Regions from separate parts of the Lysinibacillus sp. FSL K6-0102 genome, predicted to be linked through region 3. Evidence: riboswitches for the same ligand, from Rfam matches in the RefSeq annotation. Region 3 holds a riboswitch; each other region holds the start of a gene.
The links. Region 3 has a riboswitch for S-adenosylmethionine ahead of NYE73_RS22945 (cyclase family protein). Riboswitches for the same ligand answer to the same signal wherever they lie in the genome.

Region 1: linked by a shared signal. The riboswitch ahead of NYE73_RS21645 (bifunctional homocysteine S-methyltransferase/methylenetetrahydrofolate reductase) and the one ahead of NYE73_RS22945 (cyclase family protein) in region 3 are both predicted to bind S-adenosylmethionine.
Region 2: linked by a shared signal. The riboswitch ahead of NYE73_RS19545 (methionine ABC transporter ATP-binding protein) and the one ahead of NYE73_RS22945 (cyclase family protein) in region 3 are both predicted to bind S-adenosylmethionine.

The regions. Positions count from the first base shown of each region.
Region 1 is NZ_JBBOPH010000001.1:4,250,949-4,261,989, reverse strand. Features, by position in the region: gene NYE73_RS21655 (globin-coupled sensor protein) at 243-1,535, shown strand; gene NYE73_RS21650 (protoporphyrinogen oxidase) at 1,775-3,169, shown strand; SAM riboswitch class I at 3,269-3,369, shown strand; gene NYE73_RS21645 (bifunctional homocysteine S-methyltransferase/methylenetetrahydrofolate reductase) at 3,459-5,306, shown strand; gene metH (methionine synthase) at 5,299-8,730, shown strand; gene NYE73_RS21635 (GNAT family N-acetyltransferase) at 8,825-9,325, shown strand; gene NYE73_RS21630 (fatty acid desaturase) at 9,435-10,466, shown strand; gene NYE73_RS21625 (sensor histidine kinase) at 10,597-11,041, shown strand, end outside.
Region 2 is NZ_JBBOPH010000001.1:3,831,031-3,842,071, reverse strand. Features, by position in the region: gene NYE73_RS19570 (acyl-CoA dehydrogenase family protein) at 1-142, shown strand, start outside; gene NYE73_RS19565 (arsenate reductase family protein) at 327-683, shown strand; gene gcvH (glycine cleavage system protein GcvH) at 765-1,145, shown strand; gene NYE73_RS19555 (hypothetical protein) at 1,237-1,578, shown strand; gene NYE73_RS19550 (thioredoxin family protein) at 1,593-1,904, shown strand; SAM riboswitch class I at 1,961-2,064, shown strand; gene NYE73_RS19545 (methionine ABC transporter ATP-binding protein) at 2,147-3,175, shown strand; gene NYE73_RS19540 (methionine ABC transporter permease) at 3,165-3,833, shown strand; gene NYE73_RS19535 (MetQ/NlpA family ABC transporter substrate-binding protein) at 3,902-4,753, shown strand; gene NYE73_RS19530 (response regulator) at 4,967-5,839, shown strand; gene NYE73_RS19525 (HEAT repeat domain-containing protein) at 5,836-6,879, shown strand; gene NYE73_RS19520 (glycosyltransferase family 2 protein) at 6,880-8,301, shown strand; gene NYE73_RS19515 (hypothetical protein) at 8,298-11,041, shown strand, end outside.
Region 3 is NZ_JBBOPH010000001.1:4,511,454-4,522,494, forward strand. Features, by position in the region: gene NYE73_RS22935 (AraC family transcriptional regulator) at 1-1,106, shown strand, start outside; gene NYE73_RS22940 (hypothetical protein) at 1,221-1,625, shown strand; SAM riboswitch class I at 1,707-1,812, shown strand; gene NYE73_RS22945 (cyclase family protein) at 1,902-2,639, shown strand; gene NYE73_RS22950 (DedA family protein) at 2,670-3,266, opposite strand; gene NYE73_RS22955 (Cof-type HAD-IIB family hydrolase) at 3,328-4,101, opposite strand; gene NYE73_RS22960 (DUF2225 domain-containing protein) at 4,424-5,107, shown strand; gene NYE73_RS22965 (hypothetical protein) at 5,130-5,483, shown strand; gene NYE73_RS22970 (erythromycin esterase family protein) at 5,623-7,035, shown strand; gene NYE73_RS22975 (DUF4272 domain-containing protein) at 7,085-8,260, opposite strand; gene NYE73_RS22980 (SMI1/KNR4 family protein) at 8,262-9,563, opposite strand; gene NYE73_RS22985 (MerR family transcriptional regulator) at 9,748-10,578, opposite strand; gene NYE73_RS22990 (GNAT family N-acetyltransferase) at 10,665-11,041, shown strand, end outside.

The DNA of each region.
Region 1 (11,041 bases), 260 kb from region 3:
TTAGTCATGTAGGGACTATATCTGTTTGCTGAGAGCAAATGACCTTAGGATAAATTGAGCAAATGGGTACCCGACATACTTTTGGAGGAAGTTTGTCATACGGAATTGCGCTATCGAATGTAACCATTAAATCTGACTAATCAGATTTTATCGGTATTTTTTCGTGTATCCATCAATATGTTAAAAGGGATTTGATGTTTCTCAGCCTGATGAAAGTAAACGGAATGAAAGAGGGAAGATGTGTGATTTTTCAAAAACAAAGAAAGACGAAGGTATTGGATTTACAGCAATACACAGTGAAAATGGATTTGTCCTCTCGTCAATCGATGGCGAAGCAAATTGAAATGCTGAACTTAACGAAGAACGACTTACAATATTTAAAAGCTTTCCAGCCAATAGTTATGGATAATGTAGATCACATCGTAAACCGTTTTTACAACATGATTGGAACAGAGCATCATTTGGTAGATATTATCAGTCATCATAGTTCTGTAGAAAAGCTTAAAGTAACATTACGGCAACATATTATTGAAATGTTTAACGGAACCATTGATGAGATGTATTACCAAAGGCGTGTAAAAATTGCAAAGGTGCATGTCCACATTGGGCTTAGAACACAGTGGTATATCTGCGCATTCCAAGATTTATCGATATCATTTATTGATTTAGTCGAAAAAAATATAGAATTTCCACAAGATCAATTTAATACGATCAGAGCTATATCGAAAATTTGTAATTTTGAGCAACAACTCGTTTTAGAAGCTTTTGAAAACACTGTGGAACAACTGAAAGAAAAAATGGTTCATGAAAAAGAAGCGATTGAACGACAGATTGTAGATTCTTCGGAAGCACTTGCAGCTATCTCGCAGGAAACCAATAATTCATTTTGCTGCTTAAGTAAGCAATCTGACGAAATTAAACATTTGGCAAAAAAATCACTCGATGTGTCTACACTGGCTGAAAACCAAGCACTTGAGGGTCGCGAGCGTTTAAAAAATCAATCACAAAATATGCTCAATATTAGTCATTCTCTTCATGATATAGAAGAAAATATTGAACAATTATCAGGTATGTCTAAGGAAATGGAAACAATTATGAGTGTTGTGACCAATATTGCGAATCAAACGAATCTATTGGCTTTAAATGCTGCAATTGAAGCAGCACGTGCTGGGGAAGCGGGAAAGGGCTTTAGCGTAGTGGCCGATGAAGTACGTAAATTATCAATTCAGACAAAAGAATCTGTTACAGCGGTGGCTTTGTTATTGAAAAAGACAGGTGAACGAACAGAGAAATTAGAGTATTCTTTGACCAACATTCAAGATGAAGTTGCAGCAGGTGAAGAAAATATGTTACAAACTGAAGGCCAATTTACGAGTATATTGGGAGCCATGACAGAAGCAAAAGATCAAAATGAGTGTATGGCAACAAAAATACAAGCAATTGTAGGCATATTAAGTGAATTAGGCACTTCATTTACTGAGGTAACAAATTCAGCTGAAAAATTAGCGAGCTTTGCGCAAAATTTAAAAGGATAGACTACTAACATTTACATTCTATTTTTCATATTTTTAGACGTAATAAACACTATAGTACCTATTTAAATGTTTGTTGTGAAGTTATCGCTATAGAGGATCAATTTTATAGAGATTCAGAAAGTAAGAGCTATTTCACTGATGAAATAGCTCTATTTTTGCTAAATTTGTAAAGGGTTTACGTAATTTTCAATGAAAAAAGGATTATACTGTAGAAAGAATGAATAATAGGGGCGGTTATGATGAAAACAGTTGTTGTTTTAGGCGGCGGTATTACAGGACTATGTACAATGCATTATTTGCAACGTCAAGTGAAGGAACATAATTTAAATGTTCGTCTAGTGCTTATAGAAAAAAATACATATTTAGGAGGCAAATTATATTCAGCACATGAACAAGGTTTCATCATGGAAACGGGTGCTGATTCTATTGTAGCCCGTCATCAAGGCGTTATGGAACTCGTGCAGGAGCTTGATTTTGAGGCGGAATTAGTTTACAACGAAACAGGTATTTCTTATATTTATACGAATAATGAGTTACATGCTATTCCGGCAGATTCAACTTTCGGAATACCGATGAGTGTAGCATCCTTAGAGGAAAGTACACTTATTTCCGAGCAGGGAAAAAAAGAAGCGTTGAAGGATTTAACATTGCCAAACAATGGCTTCACAAAGGAAAGTTCAATTGGTGAATTTTTAACTTACTATTTAGGAGAGGAACTGGTGAAAAACCAAATTGCACCAGTCCTTGCAGGTGTTTATTCGGGAGATTTACATCAGCTTTCTATTGGCTCTACTTTACCGTATTTAATTGATTATAAGAATGATTTTGGAAGTATTATTAAAGGCTTTGATGCGAATCGTGAGCAATTTGTTAAAGCAGCGAACAAAAAATTTATATCCTTTAAAAATGGTTTATCTTCTTTAATTGATCGACTTGAACAAACCTTATCCGATGTAGAAATTATCAAGGGTGTTACTACACTAAATGTTCAAAAACAAGATAAGAACTACACAATTTCCTTAGCTAATGGTGAAATTATTGAGTCAGATTATGTCGTTTTAGCATTACCGAACGATACTGTACAAAATCTGCTACAGGATGAATCTTTAAACCGCTATTTTGACCAATTTACGACAGCGTCAGCGATTACTATCTATTTAGGTTTTGATGTGCCAGACGCTAAATTGCCAGCAGATGGAACGGGCTATATTGTTTCCCATAATTCAGACGTAACTTGTAATGCGGCAACTTGGACTAGTCGTAAATGGAAGCATACATCGAAAGAAAATAAATTACTTGTGCGACTCTTTTATAAGAGCATCAATCCAGCCTATGAGCAACTACGCGCCATGACGGATGAAGAATTGGCAGCAGTTGCTTTAGAAGATGTGAGAAAGAGCCTAGGAATAGAGGAGCAGCCAACCGTTGTGAATGTAACAAAATGGATTGATCAAATGCCTAAATATGATCTAGCGCATCGTGAAGCATTACAAGGATTACTACAAGAATTACATGAGAAATATCCTAATTTATCGATTGCAGGGTGCTCGTATTTTGGCGTAGGTATTGGTGCTTGCATTCAAAACGGGAAAAAAATTGGTGAAGAGCTTGCAAAGGAACTTGCCAATTTCTAAGGTTTTAAGTGGAAAAAAACTTTGTTATGTGAAATAGTCTTGACTCATTCGTCAGTAAACGATATGATTCTTTTAATTATTTAAAAAATTCATACTTAATTCTTATCAAGAGAAGCAGAGGGACTGGCCCATTGAAGCTTCAGCAACCAACTTTATTGTCAGGTGCTAAATCCAGAAGACCGTTGAGTCGAAGATGAGAAGGAACAACAATGATGAATCGTTAAAGCCTTCTTTTTTTATGAAAGAAGGCTTTTTATTATATAGAGACATAGGAAGAGAGGCTAATTTTATGGGATTGCTTGAAAGGTTAAAAACGCATGTATTGACGGCAGACGGTGCAATAGGCACAGTGCTATATGGCTATGGATTGGAGTATTGCCATGAGGAAATGAATGTTCAGAGACCCGAGTTAATTGAAAAGATTCATAGAGAATATATTGCGGCTGGTGCTGACATCATTCAAACGAATACGTACGGTGCAAATGCCATTAAATTAGCTCGCTATGGATTGGAATCACGTGTCCAACAATTTAATGAAGCTGCTATCACCATCGCAAAACGAGCAGCGGCTGATGGCGGTCAATTTGTTTTAGGAACAATTGGTGGTATTCGGGGAATTCGTAAAAGTGATGCAACCTTGGATGAAATATTAGCGACTATTGAAGAACAAGCAAGAGTCTTACTTGCAGGGAATCCAGATGGCCTTTTACTTGAAACTTATTATGATTTTGAAGAATTAACAGCAACCTTAAAGATGCTACGAGAAAAAACAAAATTGCCGATTATTGCACAAGTTTCTATGCATGAGCCCGGTGTTCTACAAAATGGGATGTCTTTAAATAATGCTCTCCATGAGCTTGAAGCTCTAGGTGCTGATATTGTTGGTGTCAATTGTCGACTAGGTCCACACCATACAATTCAGGCATTTGAAGGTGTAGAACTTCCTAATAGGGCATTTATGTCGGCCTATCCAAATGCATCACTTCTGGACTTAGAGGATGGGCGTGTCGTTTATGAATCAGAAGCTGATTATTTTGGTCGAGCGGCTGTTGAATTGCGTGATCAAGGTGTACGTTTAATAGGGGGCTGCTGTGGTACAACACCCAAACATATTGCAGCAGCAAAGAAGTATTTAGAAGAGTTATCACCGGTTCAGGAGAAGCTTGCGAAGCCTAAAAAGATTGAGATTGTTCGGGAAGCGGAGCCAACAAAGTATGAGCCTCTTCATGAAAAAGTTAAACGTGAACGTTCTGTCATAGTAGAGTTGGATACGCCTAGACATTTAGAGATTGATGGGTTCCTTGAAGGAGCAAAGCAATTATATGATGCAGGTGCAGATGTAGTTATGATGGCAGACAATTCATTGGCCTCTCCACGTATTAGCAATATTGCAATGGGCGCATTGTTGAAGAGCTCACATGGTGTACGCCCACTAACTCATATTACATGTCGAGACCGTAATTTAATTGGTCTACAATCTCATTTAATGGGGTTAAATGCTTTAGGTATTCATGATGTGTTGGCCGTTACGGGTGATCCAACAAAAGTAGGAGATTTCCCAGGTGCGACAAGTGTTTATGATGTATCTTCCATGGAGCTAATCCAATTAATTAAGCAATTAAATGAAGGGGTCTCTTTCTCAGGTAAGCCACTTCGTAAAAAAGCAAATTTTTCAGTTGCTGCTGCATTTAATCCAAACGTCCGTGTGTTAGATCGTGCTGTGACACGCTTGGAGAAGAAAATTGAGCATGGGGCAGACTACTTCATTTCTCAACCAGTATATACGATAGAGAAAATTGTAGAGATTTATGAGGCAACAAAGCATTTACAAGCTCCAATTTACATCGGTATTATGCCTGTTACGAGTTATAAAAGCGCTGAATTTTTACATCATGAAGTGCCAGGTATCAAATTATCTGAAGATGCCTTAACAAGAATGAAAGCATGTGGAGAAGATAAAGAAAAGGCAACATTGGAAGGGATTGCTATTGCCAAAGAATTAGTAGAAGTGGCTACGCAATATTTCAATGGGATTTACCTTATTACACCATTTTTACGTTACGATGTGACACTAGAGTTGATGAAATATATAAAGCAATTGGATGAACAGAAAAAAGGAGTAAGTATACATGGCTAAGCACTCGATTGAAGAGCAACTAGAGAAACGTATTTTAATTCTTGATGGCGCAATGGGAACAATGCTACAAAATGAAAATTTATCAGCAGAGGATTTTGGTGGCGAGGAACTTGATGGCTGTAATGAAAATCTTGTGCTTACTAGACCAGATGTTATTGAAAAAATTCACCATAAATACTTAGAGGCAGGCGCAGATATTATTTGTACAAATACATTTGGTGGGACGCCTCTTGTGTTAAATGAATATGATCTTGGCACAAAAGCAGAAGTAATTAATAAGCGTGCAGTGGAAATTGCTCGACAAGCAGTGGATCGTTATTCCACATCGGATTGGCCACGTTTTGTTGCAGGGGCTATGGGGCCAACAACAAAAACGTTATCAGTAACAGGTGGTATTACATTTGAAGAGCTAGAGGAAAATTTTTATGTACAGGCAAAAGCTTTAATTGAGGCAGGAGCCGACGTTTTGTTATTAGAAACAAGTCAGGATATGCTCAATGTCAAAGCAGGCACACTTGGCGTAAAGCGCGCTTTTGCATCAACGGGAAAAGAGCTACCTGTCATGATTTCAGGAACAATAGAACCGATGGGTACAACGCTTGCAGGGCAAACAATTGATGCCTTTTATATTTCGATCGAGCATATTAAACCATTATCAGTTGGCCTAAACTGTGCGACGGGACCTGAGTTTATGACGGATCACATTCGTTCATTAGCAGAGCTTTCAACAGGCTATATTAGCTGTTACCCAAATGCTGGCTTACCAGATGAAGAAGGGTGTTATCATGAATCACCAGAATCGCTATCGCAAAAATTAAAAGGTTTTGCAGAAAAGGGTTGGCTTAATATTGTAGGTGGATGTTGTGGGACGACACCCGCTCATATTGCAGCCATTCGTGAGATCTTAAAAGATGAAAAACCTCGTCAATTACCAGAAAAAACACATGGTCATGCGGTATCAGGAATTGAACCGTTATTGTATGACGATTCTATGCGTCCGTTATTTATTGGGGAGAGAACAAATGTAATCGGCTCTCGTAAATTTAAGAATTTAATCATTGACGGGAAATTTGAGGAGGCCGCAGAGATTGCACGTGCTCAAGTCAAAAATGGTGCACATGTTATTGATATTTGTTTAGCCAACCCTGATCGCGATGAATTAGCCGATATGCGTGGATTTATGCAGGAGGTTGTAAAAAAGGTTAAGGTGCCTCTTGTGATTGACTCAACTGATGAAAAAGTAATTGAGGAAGCATTAAAGTTTTCACAAGGGAAAGCCATCATTAACTCTATTAATTTAGAGGATGGTGAAGAACGATTTGATGCAGTATTACCACTCGTGAAAAAATATGGTGCATCATTAGTTGTTGGAACGATAGATGAAAAGGGGATGGCGGTTGACCGTCATCGAAAGCTCGAAATTGCCGAGCGCTCCTATCAACTTTTAACGGAAAAATGGGGGATTGCACCAGAGGATATCATTTTCGACCCATTAATGTTCCCTGTAGGAACTGGGGATGAGCAGTATATTGGTTCAGCGCTAGAAACAATTGAAGGCATTCGTCTCATCAAAGAAAAATTGCCGCAGACATTGACTGTACTTGGCGTAAGTAATATCTCATTTGGCTTACCACCTGTTGGTCGTGAAGTACTGAATGCTGTTTATCTCTATCATTGTACACAGGCGGGCTTAGATTATGCCATTGTTAATACAGAGAAATTGGAGCGTTATGCATCCATCCCTGAAGAGGAAATCAAACTCGCAAATGACCTGCTCTTTAATACAAATGATGAAACATTAGCAGTGTTTACAGATTTTTATCGAGATAAAAAGAAGGAAAAAACGGAAGCTGATATTCCAAAAACGGTTGAAGGTCGTTTAGCTTACTATATATTAGAAGGTACAAAAGAAGGGCTAATTGAGGATTTGGACGCTGCACGGGAAATCTTCGAGGCCCCACTTGATATAATTAATGGTCCTTTAATGGAGGGCATGGCTGAGGTAGGTCGATTATTTAATGATAATCAACTCATTGTAGCAGAGGTTTTACAATCAGCAGGTGTGATGAAGGCCGCAGTTGCTCATTTAGAGCAATTCATGGAGAAGGATGAAGAGAGTGCTGGAAAAGGGAAAATGGTACTTGCTACAGTAAAAGGCGATGTTCACGATATTGGGAAAAACCTTGTTGATATTATATTAAGTAATAATGGCTATAAGGTAGTCGATTTGGGCATTAAAGTAACCCCTGCCCAATTGATTGAAGCGATTCGTAAGGAAAAACCTGATTTTATTGGGCTGTCAGGTTTACTCGTAAAATCAGCGCAACAGATGGTTATTACTGCTCAGGATTTTAAAGAGGCGGGAATTGATGTACCTATTTTAGTAGGTGGTGCTGCACTTTCACGTCGTTTTACTGAAACAAAAATTGCAGATGAATATGGTGGTCCTGTTATTTATGCAAAGGATGCTATGCAAGGCTTAGAGCAAGCGAATCTATTAATGGGTGAAGGGACACGTGAAAATTTCTTAGCAGAAATTGAAAAATCCCGTCAAAAACGTTTAGCGGCCGATGAAAAACGAGCTGCTCGTCCGGCAAAAGAGGTAACAATAAAGCCTGCACGAACAGTAAAAGGAGCGCCAGTATTTTTACCAGCTGATTTACGACGTCATGTGAAAAAAGACTATTCTGTATCTCATTTATATCCTTATGTTAATATGCGTACATTACTAGGACACCATTTAGGCTTGAAAGGTCAAGTCCAGCAATTGCTTGATGCGGGCGATTCAAGAGCAACAGAGCTCAAGGATTTAGTAGATGATTATTTAAAAAGTGATCTATTAAAGCCATCAGGTTTGTATCAATTTTTCCCTGCTCAAGCAGATGGTGATGATGTCGTTGTGTATGATCCTGCTGATAGTAAGACAGAAATTGAACGTTTTACCTTCCCTCGTCAGCAGGTTGAACCATTTTTATGTCTTGCAGATTTCTTAAAAACGGTAGAGAGCGGTGAAATGGACTATATTGCACTCATGGTTGTAACAGCAGGTCAAGGAGTTATGGCTAAAGCACGCCAGTTAAAAGAGGCTGGGAAATTTCTTGAAAGTCATGCCTTGCAATCGACTGCTTTAGAATTAGCAGAGGGCTTTGCTGAACGTATGCATCAGGAAATTCGTGACCAATGGGGCTTCCCTGATGCAACAGATTTCACTATGAGAGATCGTTTTGCTGCAAAATATCAAGGTCAACGCTTTTCATTCGGATATCCTGCATGTCCTAACTTGGAGGATCAAGAGAAACTATTCGGCCTATTAAAACCTGAGGATATTGGTGTCCATCTTACAGAAGGCTTTATGATGGAGCCTGAAGCATCTGTATCTGCAATCGTTTTTGCTCATCCTGATGCTCGCTACTTCAATGTTTAAGGCATAAAATAAGAGGAGATAGATAGTCTATTCAATGACTGTCTATCTCTGTTCCTTTATAGAAGAAAACATTTGGTTAAGGGAAGTGAGCAGAATGATACGATTCATGGAAGAAAGAGATATTCCCGAGGTTTTGGCTATCTATAATGATATTATTTTAACAAGCAAGGCTGTCTATCGATACGACATACAAACTTTAGATGAAAAAGTACAGTGGTTTAGGGAGCAACAAGCATTTGATAATCCTTTACTTGTATTTGAGGATAATGGGCTTGTCACTGGCTTTGCTACCTATAGTCAATTCCGTCCTTACCCAGGTTATAAATATACAATGGAGCACTCTGTCTATGTGCATAAAGAACATTATCAAAAAGGGATTGCGAAAAAGCTCATGAACAAGCTGATAGCGATCGCTGAAGAAAATGGTGTCAAAACGCTTGTTGCTGGTATTGATGGAGAAAACATTGGTAGTATTAAAGCACATGAAAAATTAGGCTTTGAATATGCAGGAACCATTAAAAATGCAGGCTATAAATTTGAACAATGGCTAGACCTTGTGTTCTATCAACTTCATTTGACTGGACCGAAATCATAAAAGGATATGACAAATGTCATATCCTTTTTGTGATGTTTGCGTCTGTTACTGACTTGTACTCTTGTTTTATGATGAGGTCATAAGAAAAAAAGAAACGAGGGAGTAAAAGATGGCAACTATTAAAGAAAAAACAAAAAAGTTACGCCAAGATGTAGCGCCATTTGCCAAATCAGATACGCGTAAAAGTGTTTTTCAGATTATAAATACAATTGTACCGTTAATTGCATTATGGGTGGCTGGTTACTTGTTAGTGGATGTATCACCTTGGCTAACAGTCGGCTTAAGTGCTATTTCAGCAGGTTTTGTCGTACGAACTTTTATTATTTTTCATGATTGTACACACGGCTCATTTTTCAAAAGTAAAAAGGCAAACGACTGGGTTGGATTTTTTACTGGGGTGCTAACATCATTCCCTTATGAAAAATGGAAACGTGAACATACAATTCACCATGCAACAAGCTCAAACTTAGACAAGCGTGGTATCGGTGATATTGATATGATGACAGTTGAAGAATATATGCAAGCCTCAAAAGGGCAACGTCTATGGTACCGCTTCTATCGTAATCCATTTGTGATGTTTGGATTAGGCCCACTTTATATGGTTCTTGTCTTAAATCGTTTTAATCGTAAGGATGCGAAGAAGAAGGAACGTCTCAATACAATTTTAACGAATATTGTCATTGTGGGAATTTGTGCTGCTTTAATTTTCTTCATGGGCTGGCAAGCGTTTTTATTAGTGCAAGGCGTTACTTTATTTATTGCAGGTTCTTTAGGAATTTGGTTATTTTACATCCAGCACACGTATGAAGATTCTTATTTTGAACACGATTCAGAGTGGGATTATGTGAAAGCTGCAGTTGAAGGAAGCTCCTATTATAAATTGCCAAAACTTTTACAATGGGTAACAGGGAATATTGGCTTCCATCATGTACATCACTTAGCTCCTCGTGTACCTAATTATAATCTTGAAAAGGCACACAATGAGACACCGCCATTACACATGGCAACAACGATTACTTTACGTACGAGTTTAGAATCACTACGTTACAAGTTATATGATGAAGATCAAGGTAAATTTGTGACGTTTAAAGAAGTAAATGAAATTATAAAACGTAAAGCAAGAGGCAGTATTGCCGCTTAGTTGATAACAGCCATCTCTGCAAGAGAGATGGCTGTTTTATGTAAAGAGAAGAATATGGGTCAAAGCATGTACAGGCATAAATTTAATTTTCTTGTTATAATAAGGGAAAAGTAGGAAAGAGCGTGAGATTATGTTGAGGAAATGGCATAGTATTATTCCGAATAGTCCGATGCTCAGTGTATATTTGTGGATAATTTTTTGTTTCCTACCGTTTTTCTTCATTTTTAGGAAATCATCTTATATCGAAATATCGATAGGCATTACATTTTTAATGCTCTATTTTATCTTCTATCGATTTGCCATGAATTCGAAAAGCGGTTTAGTTTATATGTGGATTAGCTTTGAAATGGTCATAAACATTATTATGACCATCTTGTATGGCTATGTCTATTTGTCCATTTTTACAGCATTTTTTATTGGCAATATCCGAAGACCCGTCGGCTTTTATATTATGTATGGTCTACATATTGGCTTTACAGTTATTTCAACTGGTGCTGGATTCTTTGTAGAGCTCAACCTATTTTTATCGCAGTTGCCTTTCGTTGTATTAACTATTTTAGCTGTTGTCCTTTTAC
Region 2 (11,041 bases), 680 kb from region 3:
TCTTGCTTCAGCGGATGGCGATGCAGCCCGTATGACATTATCTGCACTGCGTAAGCTAACGCGTAATAATCCATACAATTTAATTGCGAAGAAGCGTGAGGCTTCCGTTAAATTAATTGATGCTGAAAAATATATTGTATAATAGTGCAAATTTAACCTAGCTATCTGCAAAAGATAGCTAGGTTTTTTTATATGAGATGGATAATCGTAAAAGGAGCGGATAAATTTGCACAACTGGTGGATAAACTTACAAAAAAGAGTGAAGTTCACCATTGAAAACAACTATGATGGTATACTACAGAAAAAGACAGAAGAGGAGCATTGTAATGACGATTCAATTTTTCCATTATCCGAAATGTACAACATGTAAAAAGGCACAGAAGTGGTTAAATGAGCATGAGGTTTCCTATGAAGAGGTACATATCGCAGAGCAACCTCCCACTAAAGAAGAACTAACAGCTATTTGGCAAGCTAGTGGACAGCCTTTGAAGAAATTTTTTAATACCTCAGGCATGAAATATCGTGAGCTTGGCTTAAAGGACAAGTTAGCGGAAATGACGGAGGATGAGCAGCTTGAGCTACTTGCTTCAGATGGCATGTTAATTAAACGTCCCATCGTGACAGATGGAAAAAAAGTTACTTTAGGTTTTAAAGAAGTAGATTTTGAGCAAGCTTGGAAATAACCGTATTAAACCTTGTATTTATAGGAGAAGTATGGCACACTGAAAGTGAATATATTACATATTTATGGAGGGGTTTTTTGCATGAGCACACCTAAAGACTTACGATACTCTGAAGAACATGAATGGGTAAAAGTAGAAGATGGAAAAGTACGTATTGGTATTACTCACTTCGCACAATCTGAATTAGGAGATATCGTATTCGTTGAGCTTCCACAAGTTGGCGACGAAATCAAAACAGATGATCCATTCGGTAGCGTAGAATCAGTAAAAACTGTTTCTGAATTATATGCACCAATCTCAGGTACTGTAGTTGAAGTAAATGCAGATTTAGAAGATAGCCCAGAATTCGTTAATGAATCACCATATGAAAAAGCATGGATGATCGTTGTTGAGCCTGCTGACGCATCAGAAGTTGAGAAACTAATGACAGCAGAGCAATACGAAGAAATGATCGCTGAATAAGACAAGCCATAATCGAAAAACGTCGGAAACTACCGGCGTTTTTTGTTATATAATGACTTATAAGTGGGGATCTCTAAATGGAGGTGGCGTAATGTTCGAGGGAAAATGCTTGATAGTAGAAGGGCGCTCAGATAAGCTACAAATTGAGCCTATTTTGAATGAGAATGTTACAATACTATGTACGAATGGTACAATTGGTGTGCATCAATTAGAAGAACTACTGGATCCCTATGAGGGCTGTGAGCTATTTACTTTTTTTGATGCAGATACTTCTGGTGATAAGCTACGTGCATTAATGGACAGACATTATCCAGAGGCTGAGCATCTGCGCACAATGCCAACATACAAGGAAGTAGAAACGACACCAAGAAAAGTGCTAGCAATGATTTTACTGCGTGCACATTTTTCAATCCATAATGAATATATTTTGTAAGGTTGCGTGAGTAAATGGAAGAATGGTCAATAGAGCAGTGGGAAGCGGCTAAACAGTCGGGAGAGAAAACTGCATTTTATTTATATACACCGATGTGTGGAACGTGTGCAGTGGCATCTAAAATGATGTCCATTATTGAGCAATTACTGCCACAGCTACAAATGGGTAAAGCAAATATCAACTTTTTGGAACACATAGCTTATGAGCATCAAATTGAAAGTGTTCCCTGTCTACTCATCAGTGATGGCGGAAAAGTGACAGAAAAGATTTATGCTTTTCAATCCGTACCATTTTTATATGAATTGTTAAAAAAATCAATTGACTGAACTTTACTAGCGTGGTAAAGTATCAAATATATTATTAAAACATTAAATATATCGAACTCTTATGAAGAGTGGCGGAGGGAAGTGCCCTATGAAGCCCGGCAACCATCACAATGTGAAAAGGTGCCAAATCACCCAAAGATTTTTCTTTGAAAGATGAGAGAACGGTTTAACGTATCATACGTGACCCCTTCTACTTGTCTGTGAGTGAAGGGGTTTTCTATATGAGAAAAGGAGTATTCGCTATGATCCAGCTTCAAAATATTACAAAGAAATACAAAACAGCAAATGGCGAATTAACGGCAGTCAAAGACGTCAACCTTACTATTAATAAAGGTGAAATTTTTGGCATTATCGGCTATAGTGGTGCTGGTAAAAGTACCATGATTCGTTTATTAAACGGTTTAGAGAAACCGACAGCAGGAACAGTAACGGTGAACAATCAAGAATTTTCATCGATAAAAGGGCAAAAGCTTAGAGCAGCTAGACAAAAGGTAAGTATGATTTTCCAGCATTTTAATTTACTTTGGTCAAGAACAGTTGCCGAAAATATTGCATTCCCTTTAGAAATCGCAGGCTTCCCAAAGGCTCAACGTGAAGCGCGTGTGAAGGAATTAATTGCCCTTGTAGGCTTAGAAGGGCGCGATAAGGCATATCCATCCCAGCTTTCCGGGGGACAAAAGCAGCGTGTAGGAATTGCACGTGCATTAGCGAATAATCCAGAGGTTTTACTATGTGATGAGGCGACATCCGCACTTGACCCTGAAACAACGGATGCCATTCTTGATTTACTCGTAGATATAAATGAACGCTTAGGCTTAACAATCGTCCTGATTACCCACGAAATGCATGTCATCCGCAAAATTTGTCATCGTGTAGCGGTGATGGAGGCAGGCGAAATTGTGGAACGTGGTGAGGTATTACAAGTCTTCCAAGCCCCACAGGCGGCTATTACTAAGAAGTTTGTATCTCAAATTACCGACACTAAGGAAACACAAGATACGGTAGCACAAATTAAAACAAACTATCCAACTGGACAACTTGTCAAATTGATTTTTGTTGGTGAAAAAACAGAACAGCCTGTCATCTCACATCTTGTGAAACAATTTGATGTAGAAGTAAGTATTGTTCACGGAAATATTTCACAAACAAAAAATGGTGCATATGGTACATTGATTGTGCAAATTGATGGCTCTCAGACAAATGTCACTGAAGCCCTTCGTTATTTAAATACAGTGGAAGTACAGACGGAGGTGATTGAAAATGCTAACTAATCTCTTTCCGAATGTAGACTGGGAAAATATGTGGCAAGCTACGTATGAAACTTTATACATGACAGCTATATCAACGGTTGTGACATTTATTCTTGGGTTAGTCATTGGTATTGTTCTATTTCTAACTAGCCCCAATCAGTTATGGGCAAATAAAATCGTTAACTTTTTAACAGGATCACTCGTTAATATTTTCCGTTCCATTCCATTTATCGTATTAATTATTTTATTAATTCCATTTACGAAGTTTTTACTAGGTACAATTCGCGGTGCCAATGCGGCGTTACCTGCTTTAATTATCGGTGCAGCACCGTTTTATGCTCGTATGGTATTAATTGCGTTACGTGAAATTGATAAAGGTGTGATTGAAGCAGCCCGTTCAATGGGAGCAAAAACTTCTACAATTATTTGGAAAGTATTGGTTCCAGAATCATTACCAGCTTTAATTTCTGGTATCACTGTAACGGCTGTTGCTCTTGTAGGTTATACAGCGATGGCAGGAATTATTGGTGCAGGTGGTCTTGGTAACTTAGCTTTCTTAGACGGCTTCCAGCGAAATCGCCAAGATGTGACATTAATGGCAACTATTTTGATCTTAGTAGTCGTATTTATTATTCAATGGATTGGTGATTTAATTACCGAGAAAATTGATAAACGCTAGCAAGAAAAAGTGGTTATTCCGGTTTTTACCGCTAACATATTTTAAACAAATAAAAGGGAGTGTCATAAATGAAAAAGTTATTAGCAGGATTATTTTTATCAATACTTGTACTAGCATTAGCAGCTTGCGGTACAGATAAAAAAGAAGATGAAAAATCAGCATCTGGCGATCAAACAGATAGCAAAGAAAACGTAACATTAAAAGTAGGTGCTTCTAATACACCACACGCAGTTATTTTAGAAAAAGCAAAACCGATCTTAGCTAAAGAAGGCATAGACCTTAAAATTGAAACGTATACAGATTATGTTCTACCAAACCAAGATTTAGAGTCAAAAGATATTGATGCAAACTATTTCCAGCACATTCCTTACTTAGAGCTACAAATTAAAGACAATGGCTATGATTTCGTTAATGCAGGTGGCGTTCATATTGAACCAATCGGTATTTACTCTAAAAAATATAAAACGTTAGAAGACCTGCCTGAAGGCGCAACAATTTTACTTTCTAACTCAGTATCTGACCATGGTCGTATGCTGTCATTGTTAGAGGCTAAAGGCTTAATCAAATTAAAAGAAGGCATTGATAAAACAGCAGCAGAATTAAAGGATATTGAAGAAAATCCTAAAAACTTTAAATTCGATGCAAATACTGCCCCAGAAATGCTTGTACAAATGTACGAAAACGATGAAGGCGATGCAGTACTTATCAATTCTAACTTTGCCATCGATAACGGTTTAAACCCAATTGAAGATGCTATTTCTCTTGAAGATAAAGAATCTCCATATGTTAACATCATCGCTGTACGTGCAGGTGATGAATCAAAACCTGAAATTAAAAAATTATTAGAAGTATTAACATCTAAAGAAATCCAAGACTTCATTTTAGAAGAGTGGAAAGGTGCAGTAGTACCGGTAAAATAAGAATTAAAAATTTTATAAAAGGGTACATAAGTTTAACGACTTATGTACTCTTTTTTTATTTGTAGTTAAATTGATGAGAAACTATGTATTTTTTATGACGTCTATTTATGTTTAGATATTGTTTAGTCATATTTATTACTATAGTAATGTTGTTAATCTATGAAATAAATGATAGAAAGTAATAATAAGAAAAAACTAGATGGAGTGATTCTAATGAATGATATAAAATTCACCCATGACATCATGCAAGAACATGAAGTAGAGCGCTACTTTAAAATATGGCGAGAAAGTGTTATTAGATCACGCCTTACTATAACAGCAGTCTTTTTAAAAACAGCTAATGCTACACAACTGAATGAAAATGTGAATGATCAAGTTACCTCGTTTTTACAATCAAAAATACGCAAGACAGACTTGCTTTTTCAATTATCCGACGGGGATCATTGGGGCATCTTCTTTTTACAAAGTAGTGATGTAGAAGCTAGGGCGTTTTTAAAACGAATATTTGCCATCTTAAAAGCAGAACGGAAGTTCCAACAGATTGCATTAAAGGCCTCTATAACAGAAATAAGAAATAATAACGTTATTTTTGAAGAGCTGTTAAATAAAAATAAACAGATGTTATCAGGGGATGAGCAATTAACATGGAGTATAGCAGAGGTAAAGGATTACTGTGAGCAACCAACTGAATTAGTGAAAGTTAGTATTATTGAGCAAAACGCCATTTTTAGACAAGTATTAGAGTCAACGCTTAAGCAAATAAATATCCCTTATTTTTCTTTAGATGTAAAGGTTTATGAGGATGGCTATAGCTTTTTGCAATCGGATGATTATAAATCAGGGCATATGCATCTAATTCTTATGAATGATATTTTACCGCTGAAAAATGGCTTAGAAATATTGCATATCTTACGACATATGCCAAATGAAAAGAAATTTATTATTTATATGATGTCAGAACGCAATTCTGAAGGGGCAGCGCTTAATGCTTATGAGGGCGGTGTTGATGAATATATTGTCAAACCATTTAATTTACGTTTGCTAGAAGCCAAAATTAAAAGAACGTTTGCGAGGTTTTGGCAATGATCAAGCTGACTGTTTCGACAATTTTAGCAATAATTTCCTTTTTATTAGTTGTGCTCTTTATCTTTTTTATGTATTTACTTGTTCAGCGACAGCGTGAAAGCTATTTTGAAAAAGTTCGTGACCGTTATTTACAAAATTATTCTCAATTTTGGTATGATTACTTATTCAATAACGCATTATTTAGTATCGTATTGGTACCTAGAGGAAGCGCCCAAGTAGAAGCTATTGAAAAAATTTTTTCATCCTATTTAAAGAATATAAGGAATGAACAGGTGGAACTAAAAATTAAACAATTCTCCAATCAATATTTAAAAGCATTCTACGAAAAAGATTTATCCAGTAAACGATGGAGTATTCGAATGAATGCCCTCTATCGAATTGCAGACTTACAAATAGATGAATTGCTAACGAAGTGCCAAGAATTCGAAAAAAATAACATTACAGATGAAGAACATTTCCAGTTATTGAAAATATACTCGCTTTTCCAACCAGATTTATTTATGGAGAAAATAAAAAATTCCAATGTAAATTACGCTGAAAGTGAATATAGAAGACTATTTATATTATTAGATGATAATGTATTTATTCGATTTTTCCATGATTTTAATAGTTTGTCGGCCAAAATGCAATTTGCTGTTATTGATACTGCTGCTGTAAAAAGAAATATGGAGTATTTGGATGAATTAAAAAAATTATTACAACATGATACACCGGAAATTAACATCAGAGCATTAAAAGGGCTATATGAAATAGGAATTATTGATGAGATGGATCCCTTTGTCCCTTTTGTGACCTCAGAAATGTGGGAAGCCAGGTTAATGGTTGCAAAAATTTTTAAACATGTACCGCTTACTTATACTTATAGTTATTTAGAGCAGCTTCTTCAAGATGAGAATTGGTGGGTACGTTCCCAAGCGGCAAAAACGATTGTAGAAGATCGACATGGTATTGCCAAATTACAGCAATTCATTGAATCCTCAAATGATCAATATGCAATTGAAATGGCCCAAGAAATTGCAGCGAGAAAAGAGGGGAAGTAAATGAAAATAATTGATTATTGCATGATGTTTTTTGGGGGCATTATTTTATTTTATATGCTGTTCGTTATTGTTTCATATTGTACAATGTTCATCATTGCTATGCTGGATTTAAGAAAACGCTATCGTCTCGATCTATCAGAGTATGATGATGCACATATCGATGCCTTTTATTCAAAACCGGTATCGTTACTTGTTCCTGCTTACAATGAAGAAGTAGGAGTTGTAGATACAGTATATTCATTATTGAATTTACGTTATCCTCAAACTGAAATTATCATTATTAACGATGGATCTACAGATCAAACCCTTCAAACGGTCATCGAACATTTTCAAATGAAGCCAATCAATAAAATTGTTCGAACTAACATCCCTACAAAAGACATTAAACAAATATATGAATCTGAAATCTATAAAAATTGTATTTTAGTAGATAAAGAAAATGGTGGTAAGGCTGATGCGCTAAATGTGGGTATTAATGTATCTCAATATCCGTATTTTTGCTCCATTGATGGGGACTCCATTTTAGATGAAAAATCCTTGCTGCGGGTGATGAAGCCTATCATTTTATCTGATGGTGAGGTCATTGCAGCAGGAGGTAATATTCGTATTGCAAATGGTGCAAAGATGCAGTTTGGCTCTATTTATGAGACTCAATTACCTAGTAATTACCTAGTAATCATGCAAGTAATCGAATATTTGCGGGCATTTTTAATGGGGCGAATAGCGTTAAGTAAATTCAATTTAGTCCTTATTATTTCAGGAGCATTTAGTGTTTTCTCTAAAAAATGGGCTGTTGAAGCAGGTGGATATTCAACCAATATTATTGGGGAAGATATGGAACTGGTGGTGAATATCCATCGACTTATAAAAGAAAAAAAAGAAAATAAGCGTATTGAATTTGTACCTGACCCAGTTTGCTGGACGGAAGCACCTCAAACATTAGGAGTACTACGCAATCAACGAAGAAGGTGGCATCAAGGGTTATTTGAAAGTCTATGGAAGCATAAAAAAATGACCTTGAATCCTAGATATGGAATGATTGGATTTCTTTCGTTCCCGTATTTTTGGCTAGTGGAATGTCTAGGGCCTCTTGTCGAGTTAGGCGGATATATTTATATTGTCATAGCCTTTTTCTTTGGGAAAATTTATTATGAAGTTGCGCTCATGCTGCTACTACTATTCGTTATTTATGGTGTTATTTTTTCAATAGCGGCAATATTATTTGAATCGTGGAGTATGAATACGTATCCGAAAAAAAGAGAGTTGTTACGCATGATTCTTTTAGCGTTTACAGAAATTTTTTGGTATCGCCCACTAACATTATTCTGGCGCTGTGAGGGATTACTTCGTTTTGTCTTAAGAAAAAGTGACTGGGGTAATATGAAACGTGTCGGCATTGCTGAAAAGGAGAAAAGTGTATGAAACGAATCTATATAGGGGTTATGGTCGTACTAGTCCTCATGATAATCCCTATTACATGGTGGTACTTAGAAGATGAAAAACAGCTTAATGTGGCCATTATAGATAAAACCGTTCCGAATGAGTCTTACCGAGAGCACTTAGGGGTGAATTGGTTTTTAAACCATTATAAATATAGATTAAATAATGAACCTTATGACGTAGAACGCGATTACTATGGTACGGTTCCAAATGATGAAACTAAAAGTGTTGTTGAAAAGAATTTGCCAAATGATTATAGTGACTATGATGTCATTTATTTGGCAGATACGTACGGAGTTTATAAAGATGATTTACAACAAACAAAACGTTTAGGTGAACGTTCTGAAAAAATTGTTGGAGGACTTGAACAAAAAGAATGGCAGTCAATCGTCGAACGCTTAGCCAGCAAAAAAAAGAGCATGTTAATTGCTGAGTATAACACGTTTGCTTCACCAACATCAGGGGAAGTTCGTAAAGAATTACAGGATTATTTAGGAATTACATGGTCTGGCTGGATCGGACGTTATTTCGATGAGCTTGATTATCATAAAAATTTAGAAATACCACAATGGGTGATCGATGAACATGGCGATAATTGGTCATATAAAGGTGGAGGCTTTTTACTATTTAACGAAATAACTGAGGAGCTTCTTGTTCTAGAAATGAACAAGCATGTTAATTCTGAAGGTATTCAAGTGCAGTTTACTGAAAATGGGAAAAAATTCTTTCATTCATCTGCAAGGGCGCAATACGATTATTGGTTTGATATTATTACACCTAAATATGCTGAAGATGCTCTTGCAAATTATAAATGGGATTTAACAAAAAAAGGAACAGAGCTGTTAAAGGATAATGGCATTCCAGAACAATTTGCTGCAATTGTAGGCCAAGATAAAAGCTACACATCTAGTTATTATTTTGCGGGAGATTTTAATGATATCGCACGGGTACCGAATATTTATAAAATAAAAGGGTTACCTACAATCTATAAATATGCTGAGAAGTATGCGGACAGTTCGTTTTATTGGTCCATTTACATCCCAGTAATGCATAAAATATTTGATTCATTTGAGCACAAAGAGGTTCAGGATACTGTAAATCATGAGAAATTAAATTATAATGCAAGGATTCAGGGACAATCTTTTGAGGTGCTAAGAGATGGCAAATGGGAACCAATCGTATTTAAGGGTGTCAATATCGGAATGGGGAAACCTGGCGCCTTTCCTGGAGAAGCAGCAATTACTGAAGAGGAATATTATCGATGGTTTAAACAAATAGCAGACATGAATGCTAATACGATACGAGTCTATACATTACATCCACCAGGCTTTTATAGAGCACTTGCTAAATATAATGAAGAACATCCAAAAAAACCATTATATGTTTTACATGGAGTTTGGATTAATGAAGAGGGCTTAGCAGGTTCATTGGACGCCTATGATAAAGATACGTTAGAAGATTTCCAATTAGAAATGAAACAAATGGTAGATGTCGTTCATGGAAATATCTATGTGGAGCCTCGCCCAGGACATGCATCTGGCTTGTATGATGTAGACGTATCAAAATATGTTATAGGATGGGTACTAGGAATTGAATGGTATCCACACATGGTTGTGGGAACGAATGAAAAACATGCAAATATTGGTCAATACAACGGTACTTTTTTTGAAACAAAGGGTGCCTCTCCGTTTGAGCATTGGCTAGCAGAACAAATGGATGTGGTGTCAGTTTATGAAAAGGAAAAATATAACTGGCTACGTCCAATGAGTTTCACGAACTGGGTCACAACTGACATTCTTGAACATCCGTCAGAGCCATCAAAGGAGGAAGATTTAGTAGGGGTCAATCCAAATGTTATTTATACAAAAGGAGAGATGACCGCACCAGGACAATTTGCTTCCTATCATGTGTATCCTTATTACCCTGACTTCTTTAATTTCGATAAAGATTATTTAAATTATGTCGATTTCCGAGGGAACAAAAATAGCTATGCAGGTTATTTAAAAGAGCTCCATGAAGCTCATACTATGCCTGTTCTTATTGCGGAATTTGGTATTCCAGCATCACGTGGTAAAACACATGATAATGTATATGGTTGGAATCAGGGGCAAATGTCAGAGCAAGCACAGGGAGAAACACTTCAACATTTATTTGAGAATATTATGCATGAAGGGCTCATGGGAGGACTTGTTTTTACATGGCAAGATGAGTGGTTTAAACGAACGTGGAATACGATGGATTATGATGATCCGAATCGTCGACCATTTTGGTCCAATGCTCAAACAAATGAGCAACAGTTTGGTTTATTAAGCTTTGATAGACTTAAGGTAAAAGTAGATGGAGAGACAACGGAATGGACGGGTAAACAGCTATATGATACTGCACCAAACAATCCAACAGATTTTGCAGTAGACTATGATGAGCGCTATTTGTACATTAAATTAAAAAGTGAGGAGTTAGCCAATACCTCCCCTCGCATTTTATTAGATGTTGTACCAGGTCAAGGAAATATGTCTGCTACATCTATAAAAAATATGACGTTTTCCAATGGTGTTGATTTTATAGTTGAGCTCAATAAAAATGGTCAATCTAGGGTTGTTATTGATGAATACTACGATTTCTATGATTATTTATATGGCCACCGTTTAAATTTAGTTGCTCCCCGAATGGCAAATGCCTTGAAAAATAGTGGAAAGTTCGCCCCTATTTACTATGTGTTAAA
Region 3 (11,041 bases):
ATCGACAATCTGTTGAGCAGTCCATTAACCATTTACATAAACATTTTGAAAAAGAGTGGACGGTTGAGCAGCTAGCACAGCTAGCTGACGTACCAAGATGGAATTATACGCGCATTTTTAAAGATATTACGGGACAAATTCCTCTTCACTATTTAACTAAACTTCGTATTGAAAAAGCTAAGCATTTATTAATGACAACAAATGATCGAGTATTTGAAATTAGCCAGTCTGTCGGATTTAATAATGAGTATTATTTCAATCGTCGCTTTAAGGAACATGTCGGCATCTCTCCAGGACAATATCGAAGAAATCAAAGCAGCCATATACGTGTATTTGCACCATTCTTAGAAGATTTCTTTGTTGCGCTTGGGATTACGCCAATTGCTCAATTCAGTCATTCAAAATGGGGAAAACAAGACTATTTAGGTCTACAGAAAGTGCCAGATATCGATGTACAAAATAGAGAAATGGATCGACTCTTTTACTATAAGCCAACTTTAATTATGTTAGATTCTGGTGTAGAGCGTTGGGAATCCTTTCAGCACTTAGATGAAGTAGCCCCCGTCTGCCATCTTTCACACCCTGGAGAAAATTGGCAATCTACTTTATTTAAAATTGCAGATCTAACAGGAAAAACCTCCTTGATGCAAGACGTAATCCTACAATATGAAGATAAAGTACAACAAGCAAAAGGAATTCTTAGCAAATCTGTTTATGGGCAAAGTGTAGCATTTCTCCGTATTTCAGCCATTGGTATTACTCTATATGCGGGTCCTGAATGTGGCTATACGGGCCCCATTTTATATCGTGACTTAGGTTTAATGCCACATTCACTAGTATGGAGTATTCCGCACAATCAACGTAAAGCACAACTGACATTTGCTCAATTGTTGCAATTAGATGCTGATCATTTATTTATTACCTTTGATAAACAACATTCCATTTATGAAAATGAGGAACGTGCTATTTTAAAAACTCCTACTTGGAAAAACCTAGCTGCCGTTAAAAGCAACTGTGTCTATGAAGTAGACTTTTTAACATGGATGAATTATGGCATTTTATCACATAGTAAAAAAATTGATGATGTCTTAAATGTACTTGGCTAAAAGGAAGCTTACTTTAGCTTCCTTTTTAAATGATTAGGACAAACATTGCACTGCTAATAACACCGAAAGCCGTTTTGCTACATAAGATAGGATATCAGTTATAGGATAGGAGGAATGACCTTGTATTACAATCCTTATCCGTATTTTGTGCATCCCTATCATTATCCAACATCGCCTATCGCTAATCATTTTGCCATTAGACCCTTTTCGCAACATCTAGCAATGCCGACCAATAATCCTTTTCCACCTGTCGATACACACAAATTAAAAGCTTCAGCATCACGGATAAAGGCGATGATGCAGCAAGCCCAATTACTTACGGATAAAATAGATAGCTCCCAACAATTCGCACATGATTTAATGAATGCTGCTCAACTTTCAAATAAAACAGAGGTTGAAAAATTAATCACATCAACAGGCATTACGATGAAATTTGAAACAAACTATACACCAGACAGTTTTAGAATACGTCTTATTGATAATGATTGTTGTGGAGTCACCTTAAATTTGAATTGGTGAAAATTCCTAGTGAACTTGTAAACTATAAAAAACTATGCTAAAGTATTTGTATTGTTATTTCTGAAAATTCTTATATTACTTTTCTTATCAAGAGAGACGGAGGGATTGGCCCGATGAAGTCTCAGCAACCAGCTAACAGTATGGTGCTAATTCCAATTGGCAAAATGATCAGCCTTGAAGATGAGAAGAAGAACTACCGTTGTTGCAGCAGGAGTCCTCTTCTATTAGGGGACTCCTTTTTATTTACAACTATTTTTACAGAAAGCAGGGAAATCGATGTCTAATGAACTTTTACAAGCATTGCAATTATTAAAATCGAAACAGTGGGTTGACTTAACACATACATTCGGCCCTAATTCACCACATTTTTTTATGTTTGAGGACGCTAAATTTGAAACGTTATTTTCTCATAAGGACGGTTTCTTCGCTCAACAATTCACGTTCCCTGGTCAATATGGCACACATATCGACCCACCCATTCATTTTGTGCGAGATACTCGCTACTTAGAAGAATTAGAACTAAAAGAGCTTGTTCTTCCCCTTGTTGTTATTGATAAATCACAAGAGGCTGCGAGCAACCATGATTTTTCATTAAGTGTTGAAGATATTCTTGATTTTGAGGACAAGCATGGAGAAATTGAAGCAGGAACATTTGTAGCATTACGCACAGATTGGAGTAAGCGCTGGCCAGATAAAGAGGCTTTCAGTAATAAGGATGCAGATGGACATAACCATATCCCTGGCTGGGGTTTAGAAGCTTTACAGTTTTTACTAAAAGAACGCAAGGTAAGCGCAATTGGTCATGAAACTTTCGATACGGACTCTGCTGCTGATTTTCGTAAAAATGGCAAGCTAGATGGCGAATATTTTGTACTTGACCAAGACACCTATCAAATTGAGCTAATGACGAATTTAGACAAGCTACCTGCGAAAGGCGCTATCATCTTCAATATCGTACCTAAGCCAGAAAAAGCATCTGGTTTCCCTGTGCGCTCATTTGCTATTTTGCCATAACATAAAAGTCGGTATAGCGTATACCGACTTTTATGTTTGTCCATTTCTTTTTTTGAATAGAAAGTAAGCAATGAGCATCCCTACAATAAATAAAAGGATAAGATAGATACTATAATGAGTCAGATAGTATCCAACAAATCGCCATTTCTCTCCAAGCATCTTTCCTAATGATATAAATGTGAACGTCCAGATAAATGCCCCTGTATAGGCAAAAAGCGCAAACTTTCTATAAGGATAATTATTAATAGCCGCAATATACGCTGTCAAATGGCGTACCCCGGGGATAAAATAGCCAATTAATAATAGGGTAGGTCCTATTTTTGTAAACATCTTTTTCGTAAAGTCAATTTTTTGCTCTGTAATATGAATTTTAGGCCCATATTTCTGCAATAACGGTAAGCCAAAACGATAACCAATATAGTAGCTTAAGGTAATGCCTCCAACCGCACCAATCATTGCACTGACTAAAGCAGGAATATGTTCAAGACTTTCTCGGTAAACACTATAGCCTACATAAGTTAGAAACACCTCATCAGGAAGTGGCACCCCTACAATACCTCCAATTAGAATCACGATAATTCCAAAGTATCCGTAATGTTCAATTAGAGACTGCACGTGATGTGCCATAAATCATCCCACCTAAAATTTATTAAAATCTACCTGCTATATATAGTGTAGCCTCAGCGCTCTAAATGACTTGAAGCTGACGTAAAGCAAAATTGATACCGCCATCCGTAGATGTCTTTGTAACAAAATTCGCAACACTTTTTAGAGCTTTACTACCATTTCCCATGGCAATTCCTACTCCTACATATTCCAACATGTCAATATCATTATCCCCATCCCCAAAGGCAATCGCATTCTTAGGGTCAATATTGAAATGATCAAGCACCGCTTTAATAGCTATAGACTTCGAAACATCCTGCTGTAATACATTCACAATATAAGGATGCCAACGCTGTAAAAATATATTCGAAACTTGGCTAGTATATCTTTTTTCAGCCAGCTCATCCGCATATAGACACATGAGAAAAACCTCTTCATCTACAATTTTTTCATTTATATGTGGAAAATCCCGTAAAGATAAAGTTTCTTGCATCGCTCTTAAAGCTACTGGACTTTGTATGCTATTCATGGATAGCTGCTCTGTAAAAAATGTTAGGCTATGCTGCTGTTCCTGTGCAAACGCCTGTACATTGTGGACAATTTCTTTGGCAATCGGAGTTTTATGTATGACAAGATCCTTATGTTTCACATAGGCCCCATTTGCAGTAATAAAGGTTTCAATCCCCAGCGCTTTTAACTCATAGCACATAGATAAGGGTCTTCCAGTAGCCGCTACAAGATGGATTCCTTTTTCTTGCAATAGCTGAATAGCTTGTTTTGTACTTTCTTCCACACAGCCATCCTCGTAATTAATCAATGTGCCGTCTACATCAAAAAACACGATATTATACTTCATTTTGAGCACTTCCTTCATAGTCATTTAGAACCAATTTATAATTTTTCTCCCATGAAATATGTGAAAGTATTTTGACAAACTTTAAGCAAACTATATAACTTCCTTTTGCACCACCGATAAAAACTATTACAAGCGTATTTATAATAATATTTAACTAAAATTTCCTTGAATATTTTTATTTAATAATTCTAAAGGAGTATACCAAAGAACACAAAATTGTTAAAATAAAAGATAATATCTTAAATACATTGAACGATAAAATCTTACGTATAAATAGAACAAAAGAAATAAAATTTTAGTGCACGCAAAGGAGTTGATTCTTATGGCATTTAACATTTACTACTATGAAAGTAGTGTGGATTGTAAATTTTGCAAAAAGCAGTTTACAACTTATAAAGTTCGCCCTAATCGATATAAAATTATCGAAGAACAGACGGATTTCATGCCTGTTTACGATGGCCTAAACCCTTTGCTATATGAAGTTGCCGTATGTCCACATTGTGGTTATGCCTACCATAAATCTATGACACGGACATATGGACCTTTCATGCTACTCATTGATGAACTATACATTAAAGAGCTCCAGAAACCTATGGATATCTGTCAGGAACGTACAATTGATGATGCCATTATCAGTTTTAAGCTCGCCTATTTAGTATCCCGTGCATCAATGGAAGAATCTCTTTTAATGGCGAATTTCGCTTTAAAAATTGCTTGGCTCTATCGATTAAAAAAGGACGAAGAATCCGAAAAGCGTTATCTTTTTGCAGCTAGAGACTTTTATAGTAAATCCTTTGCCTCTAATCAAGAAGGTGGAGAGAGAATTCAGTTTTTACATGCTGAATTAAGCCTTCGACTTGGTGATATTCCTGAAGCAAAAAAAGGATTTTCACGCTTAATCGCTGATCGAAATGTTTCGCCAAAATATCGCAAGCTTGCACGCAATCGTTGGGAAAATTATAAATATGACGAACAACCCATAACAATTAATGAAATCATTAATTAATGGGACGAGGAGATGATTAATTATGTTGCTATTTCAAAAGAAAATTGATGTGAGAGAAGAGGATATATTTTCAGAGCTACATCATTTTTTATTAAGAAAAAATAATCGCTACCTAACAAACGAAGAAGTTGTCGCTCTAACAGGCGTATCATCTGAGCTGCTTTACAAATGGGTAAAAGCAGGAAAATTAAAGAACTCCATTTTTCCTAATTTAGGGGCTCCATGCGAACGATGTGGACAGATTACGCAAGCTAAAATTTGCGTGAGCTGCTCTTCCTCCATTGTTGGGACATTAAAACAAGAAGAAAAGGATCGTGCATGGTTTAACCAAATTCAACGTAACCATGTAAGAGCAAGTACGTATCACTATAAATAGCATTCCAACATCTCCATCAATTGGAGGTGTTTTTCTTTTTTACATACTAAATTTAAACTAATTTTAAACAAATTCTTCCTAAACTTTAAACTTGCCTTTCTATAATTAGTATCAATATAAAGTGAAGGGCTGATAATTAATGAGGAAAGCTAGGAAACATAAGGTTTTATTAAGTTTTGCACTGGCAAGTTTAATGACAGTAAGTGGAGTAGTAAATGTCTCTGCTGCTGTCCCTGTAAATGAGCAGATTATTAAAAACGATTCTGCTGTCAAACAAGCTAGGACTTCTAATGAAACATTACTTGATTGGAAAAAATGGGCGAATGACCATGCATACAGCCTGTCATCCATCCAGCCTGAAACGTTTGACGGACAAAAAATTCCCGCCAACAAATTTGACGATTTAGAGATGCTAAAACCTTTATTACATGATAAACGTATTGTCTTTTTAGGGGAAAGCTCTCATGGAGTGGCGCAATTCAATCTAGCGAAAACACGTTTAATACAATTTTTACATCAAGATATGGGCTATAATGTCCTTGCCTTTGAAAGTGGTATGGGTAATGTGATGAATGCTCAAGGACAAATTGATAAACAAGCAGCTCTACAAACAATGAAGGATGCCATTTTCGGCGTTTGGTGGACAAAAGAAACTTTGCCTCTGTTTGACTATGCAAAATCGACTCAAGCAACAGAGCAACCTCTTGTACTTACTGGCTTCGATATTCAACAGCAAGGAGCATTTACGAACGGAGATTGGCTGCAAAACCCTAAGTTGGCTCAGCAATTCAATGAAGCTGAGAAGCAACTTGCTGAATGGAGCTCGGGAAAAGATTTGAAGGGCTATCAAAAAGTAAAGGCTACTATAATTGATGTATATAAACAGGTACAATCACAAATACAATTCAAAGAAAAAGAGCTACAGGCAGCTTATCCAAAAGAGCCTCATATTGTAAAACTAATGGATCGCACTCTAGCAGATCGTATTCGACTAGCAGACGAATATATAGAGTTAACAATTCAGTCCAATATCGACATTGAACAAAATAATATAGAATCATTTTTGCAAACTATGGAATGGCGAGATCAAGCGATGATGGAGAACTTACTTTGGTTAGCTGAAGAGGTGTACCCAACAGAAAAGTTTATTGTATGGGCTCATAACGATCATATTCGTAAAGCACAATCGGATGTAATGGGATCTCCTTACCCAGTTAAATTAATGGGGGAACGTTTACCTGATATCTATAAGAAATATAGCTATGTATTAGGTCTATACATGACTAGTGGAGAGACAGCTAATAATATGGGAGAACCTATGCCTGTTTTACCTCCTGTCAAAGGATCTATTGAAGATATTCTGTCTTCAACAAATAAACCTTACACATTCATCGATTTACGCAATCGACAAAATGAACGAGGCAACTCATGGATGTTTGAACCACGCTTATCCTATAGTTGGGGAATGATACAGGAAAGTCTTGTTCCGCGCGAACAATACGATGGTATACTTTTAATAGATCAGGTGAATAAACCAACTTATATCAAATAATCTCTCTTATTAAACAATAGCAAACTAGATTTCCTAGTTTGCTATTATTTTAAGTATCCATCGATATAGTATCCCATTCTTCGCCTTGATATCCAATCATCCAAAATAAGCCTCTCCGTCTTTCCATCACAACACTTTCATTTAATGCTAAAGGAGCTTCTTGTCCATTGATGCGGCTATCTACACAAGCCCAATGTAATCTGTAAATTTTATCCGCCTCATCCACTATATCTTCCTTACTGCGCAGTACCGTTTGACCATAAAATTGCTCAAATGTCTCGCAACGAGAAACTACTTGAATTGCATATTCACAATCACATACATCGTCAGGGAAATTTAGCTCTTCCACAAGTCCCAATGCCCAAATAAGTGTCCAATAGGCTTCATATTGCCATGATATATTGACCGCTTCTTGAGCACCAGGATGCTGAGCCTCAAGAAAGAATTTTTCATGCTCCGTTAAAAATTCATGCACCTCATATGTGTGTAGCATATTGGTAAAGAACTCTCTAGACTCCTCAATATCACCCTTCTGTGCTACATCACAAGCGAATTGAATAACAATCAACAGGGCAACTGCTCTTCTTGCAATATCCTCTTGGCTTTTAAATTGAAGATTTTCTACTGGTGGTAGCTGAGGAAGCGATGCCGCATAAGGTATGTTCTTCTCTTTTAAAAAGGCTATCGTTCTAATTTTTCGTGCCTCTCCCTGTGCTGATGTGACCTCTTGTGCATGTATCTTTCTTGTACAAGCATGTGGTTGAAAATCAGATGGACCTGATTCTCCATTAGGATAAACAATAACCATACCGTTCTGATCCAGCAAAGTACCATCTGATAGGAAACCAATCCCCCCTATGCTTGCTAGTAATTTTATAAATTGCTGCATATGGTCTTCTGTCATCTCTTTGTTCATTTCGATTGCAACGACAGTATTGAGCACTGATATTTGAATCATTATGCGTTCTTTTAGCTGTTCATCTTTAAATGGAATTTTATCGTAAAAGCCCATCATCCCAGGTATATTTTTTACAAAATAATCAGGGTGCGTATCTTCAGTTAAAATATTTATGGAGCATCTATATTTATTAAATAAACCTCTTGATTTTAATAAATATTCGTTATCATCTTTTTCAATAATGAAGCTTTTTGCCAACACATCGGATAGTTTATCCTGAATATCATCTGTATCATTTTTGGAAGCAAATATCGTAAAATGGTTCAATCTATTCTCTCCTTAGTCGCATATAGCATTTTAATAACCAATTTTCCAAACAACTAAGCGCTTGGCTAAACAGCTGTTTATTTTTCCGTAGCACCTCATGTTCAACCCAATACGCCAGCAAAGGACGCCATTTTTCTTCGTCTATCATAGTTGTTGGTGTAATTCCCCGCTGTATCATCTGACAAACAGCTCGGATGGATGTTAGCCTCTCTACTTCGTTGCCATTTAACCACTCGTATAATGTCTCTGCACTTGGTTGTGACTCAGCTAAAAGTGTATCCCACCCATCAATAGGAAACGTGACATAGGATCTCATCCAGTCTATAATATTTGGATGGTGAAATTGGCGTAGACGATATAGGGCAGTATAGGCATCAATTCTATCTTTTTCGATATCCATTAAGATAAAAGATTGTCCTTCATTAACTGGCAAACAATGTACTGTTACATAATCACGCAGCCAGTCAGGTACGTCATTCTGTCCTTGCCAAAGTTCTCTCGCCCAATTTCCCGACTCACTCGGACATATCTTGACTAAAATTTCACTCCACGCCTTTTGTTCTGATTGAGATTGAGCTCGCTCTAACTTATGTCGAAGTGCCTGATACACCTGTACTCCATCAAAATGCAAAAATGCCTCCTGCACGCTTGTTTTTTTGACACCATGCATGGAAACATAATGAAGTAAAGATGCTAAGCTGGATTGAGCCTGCTGTAAATTAGAGCTTAAATATTGTTCTAGCCAAGTTAGCCATAATTGTGAGCGATACAATTCAATATCCAATCCATTTTCACTACAAAATTGACGATGCTGGCCGCAATCTACGCCAATACAGCCTAAAGCCGTCATATTATCAACGTACGAATGAAAGCTGGCAGCCAGCAAATCAAGCTCATCTTCTTCATGGCTCCAATACCAAACCGTTTCGTCGTCAAGCTTAAGGAGAAGGGCATCTCCATTACCGGCCGTAAAAAATTGTAAATATTGCTGTTCATACGATTCATCATTCTCTCCAAAGTAAGGAAAGTCTAGAGCTTTTAGGCTCCAGCCAAATTCACCAGAAGGCGTATCTAGCAATTCAGTGGGAAGTATCGCCTCATCTGGTAATGACCAGTAAATACTTACTTGCTTTGAGCAATTTTGCAACAGTTGACGAAACCCATTAGGGATTTGTACACCAAGTCTTTCCTCAACCTGCTGTAACTCTTGCTCGGTAGCGACTGGCCGCATTTCAATCGGATGTACACAAGCTCCCTGCTGCTTCAATCGCTCTACTAAATGATTCCAACGCTCAATCCACATTGTCTCTAACCTCCATATAAGGCTCATGTGATGTCATACTTCTTATTTATCGTCAGGAAATCATTTACTGATTAGGCTAACTTTAAACAGAATGACAAAATGCTATTATTTTACTGCCATCTAAACCTTCGTATATGATAAATGTCTCAGCTATATTCATTCTTTTCTATTACGTCTTAATGAATTATTTTACTTTCTTTACTTCCATCATAATTTTGGTTACATACTCTTCTTCTCGATTTTTCATTACGGCATCATAAATGTATTCCTCGTATACATACTGACCTAGCTCATAACCCTTTTCATGCATGACATTAAATAACCGTGTGTATGTCTCACCAAGTTTTGAGGAGGGGCCTACATGATAACCAATCACAAATTCACCTTCTATCGCCTTAAAATAAGGATGCCCTTCTCTTGGATGAGGCTGCTCAATATACAAATAACTATAGTTATCGTAATTCCCAGCTAACACTTGCTCTCTTCTTGTTATCCCTCCAATGGGATACCCCGTATCTAATTGAGAGCGATCCAATTCCTCAATAAAGTCAGATACAGCCTTCACAAACTGCTCTTCTGTAGAATTCTCAATATTTTTACTCAAATATAATGTATCTTCAGGAAAATACTCAATCGTGATGTCCTTAAAATTTAGATGCAGTGCTTCCTCTGTCATTTTGATTTTGACATCAATAATATTCTCAATCATTTCTAGTTCTCTACGCTTCTTCGCAACATGCTCTTTTTGTTGGTGCATCAATTCTAAAAAATTTTCAGGTGATTTCTCTGCCATATAATGCTGAATATCCTTTAAGGACATCCCCACTGCCTTTAATAATTCAATAACACCGAAAAAATCATATTGAGCAAGTGAATAATACCTATAATCCTTACTATCTTTCATGATGGGAGATAATAAACCAATTTGATCATAATAAATAAGTGTCTGTTTATTCACCTTACATAATTTAGCAAATTCACCAGTTGTAAAATACTTTACATTTTTATTAAGCATTTTTTGAGTTTCCTCCCTTGACTATATAGTTACTATATACTTTAGATTGTACCTATTCAAAATAAAAATAGAAAGGTTTTGACATTATGTTCACGGAGATTCGTGACATTACAGCTTTTAACAAGAAAGAAATTTTAGCATTACGCATCGCTGACAATCAGCAACATTTTATTGAATCTACAGAACAATGCTTAGCAGAGGCGGAAATGGATCGACGCTTTACGCCTTTAGGTCTGTATAAAGATAACACCGCTATAGGCTTCGCTATGTACGGCTTATTCCCTCATGATGATTACAGTCAACGAGTATGGCTTGATCGCTATCTAATTGCAGAACAATACCAAGGACAAGGTTTGGGAAAACATTTTTTACAGCAACTTATTCAATATTTAACAGTAAAGTTCAACTGTCTTCAGATATATTTAAGTGTTTATGACAATAACGCTGTAGCTATCCAGCTGTA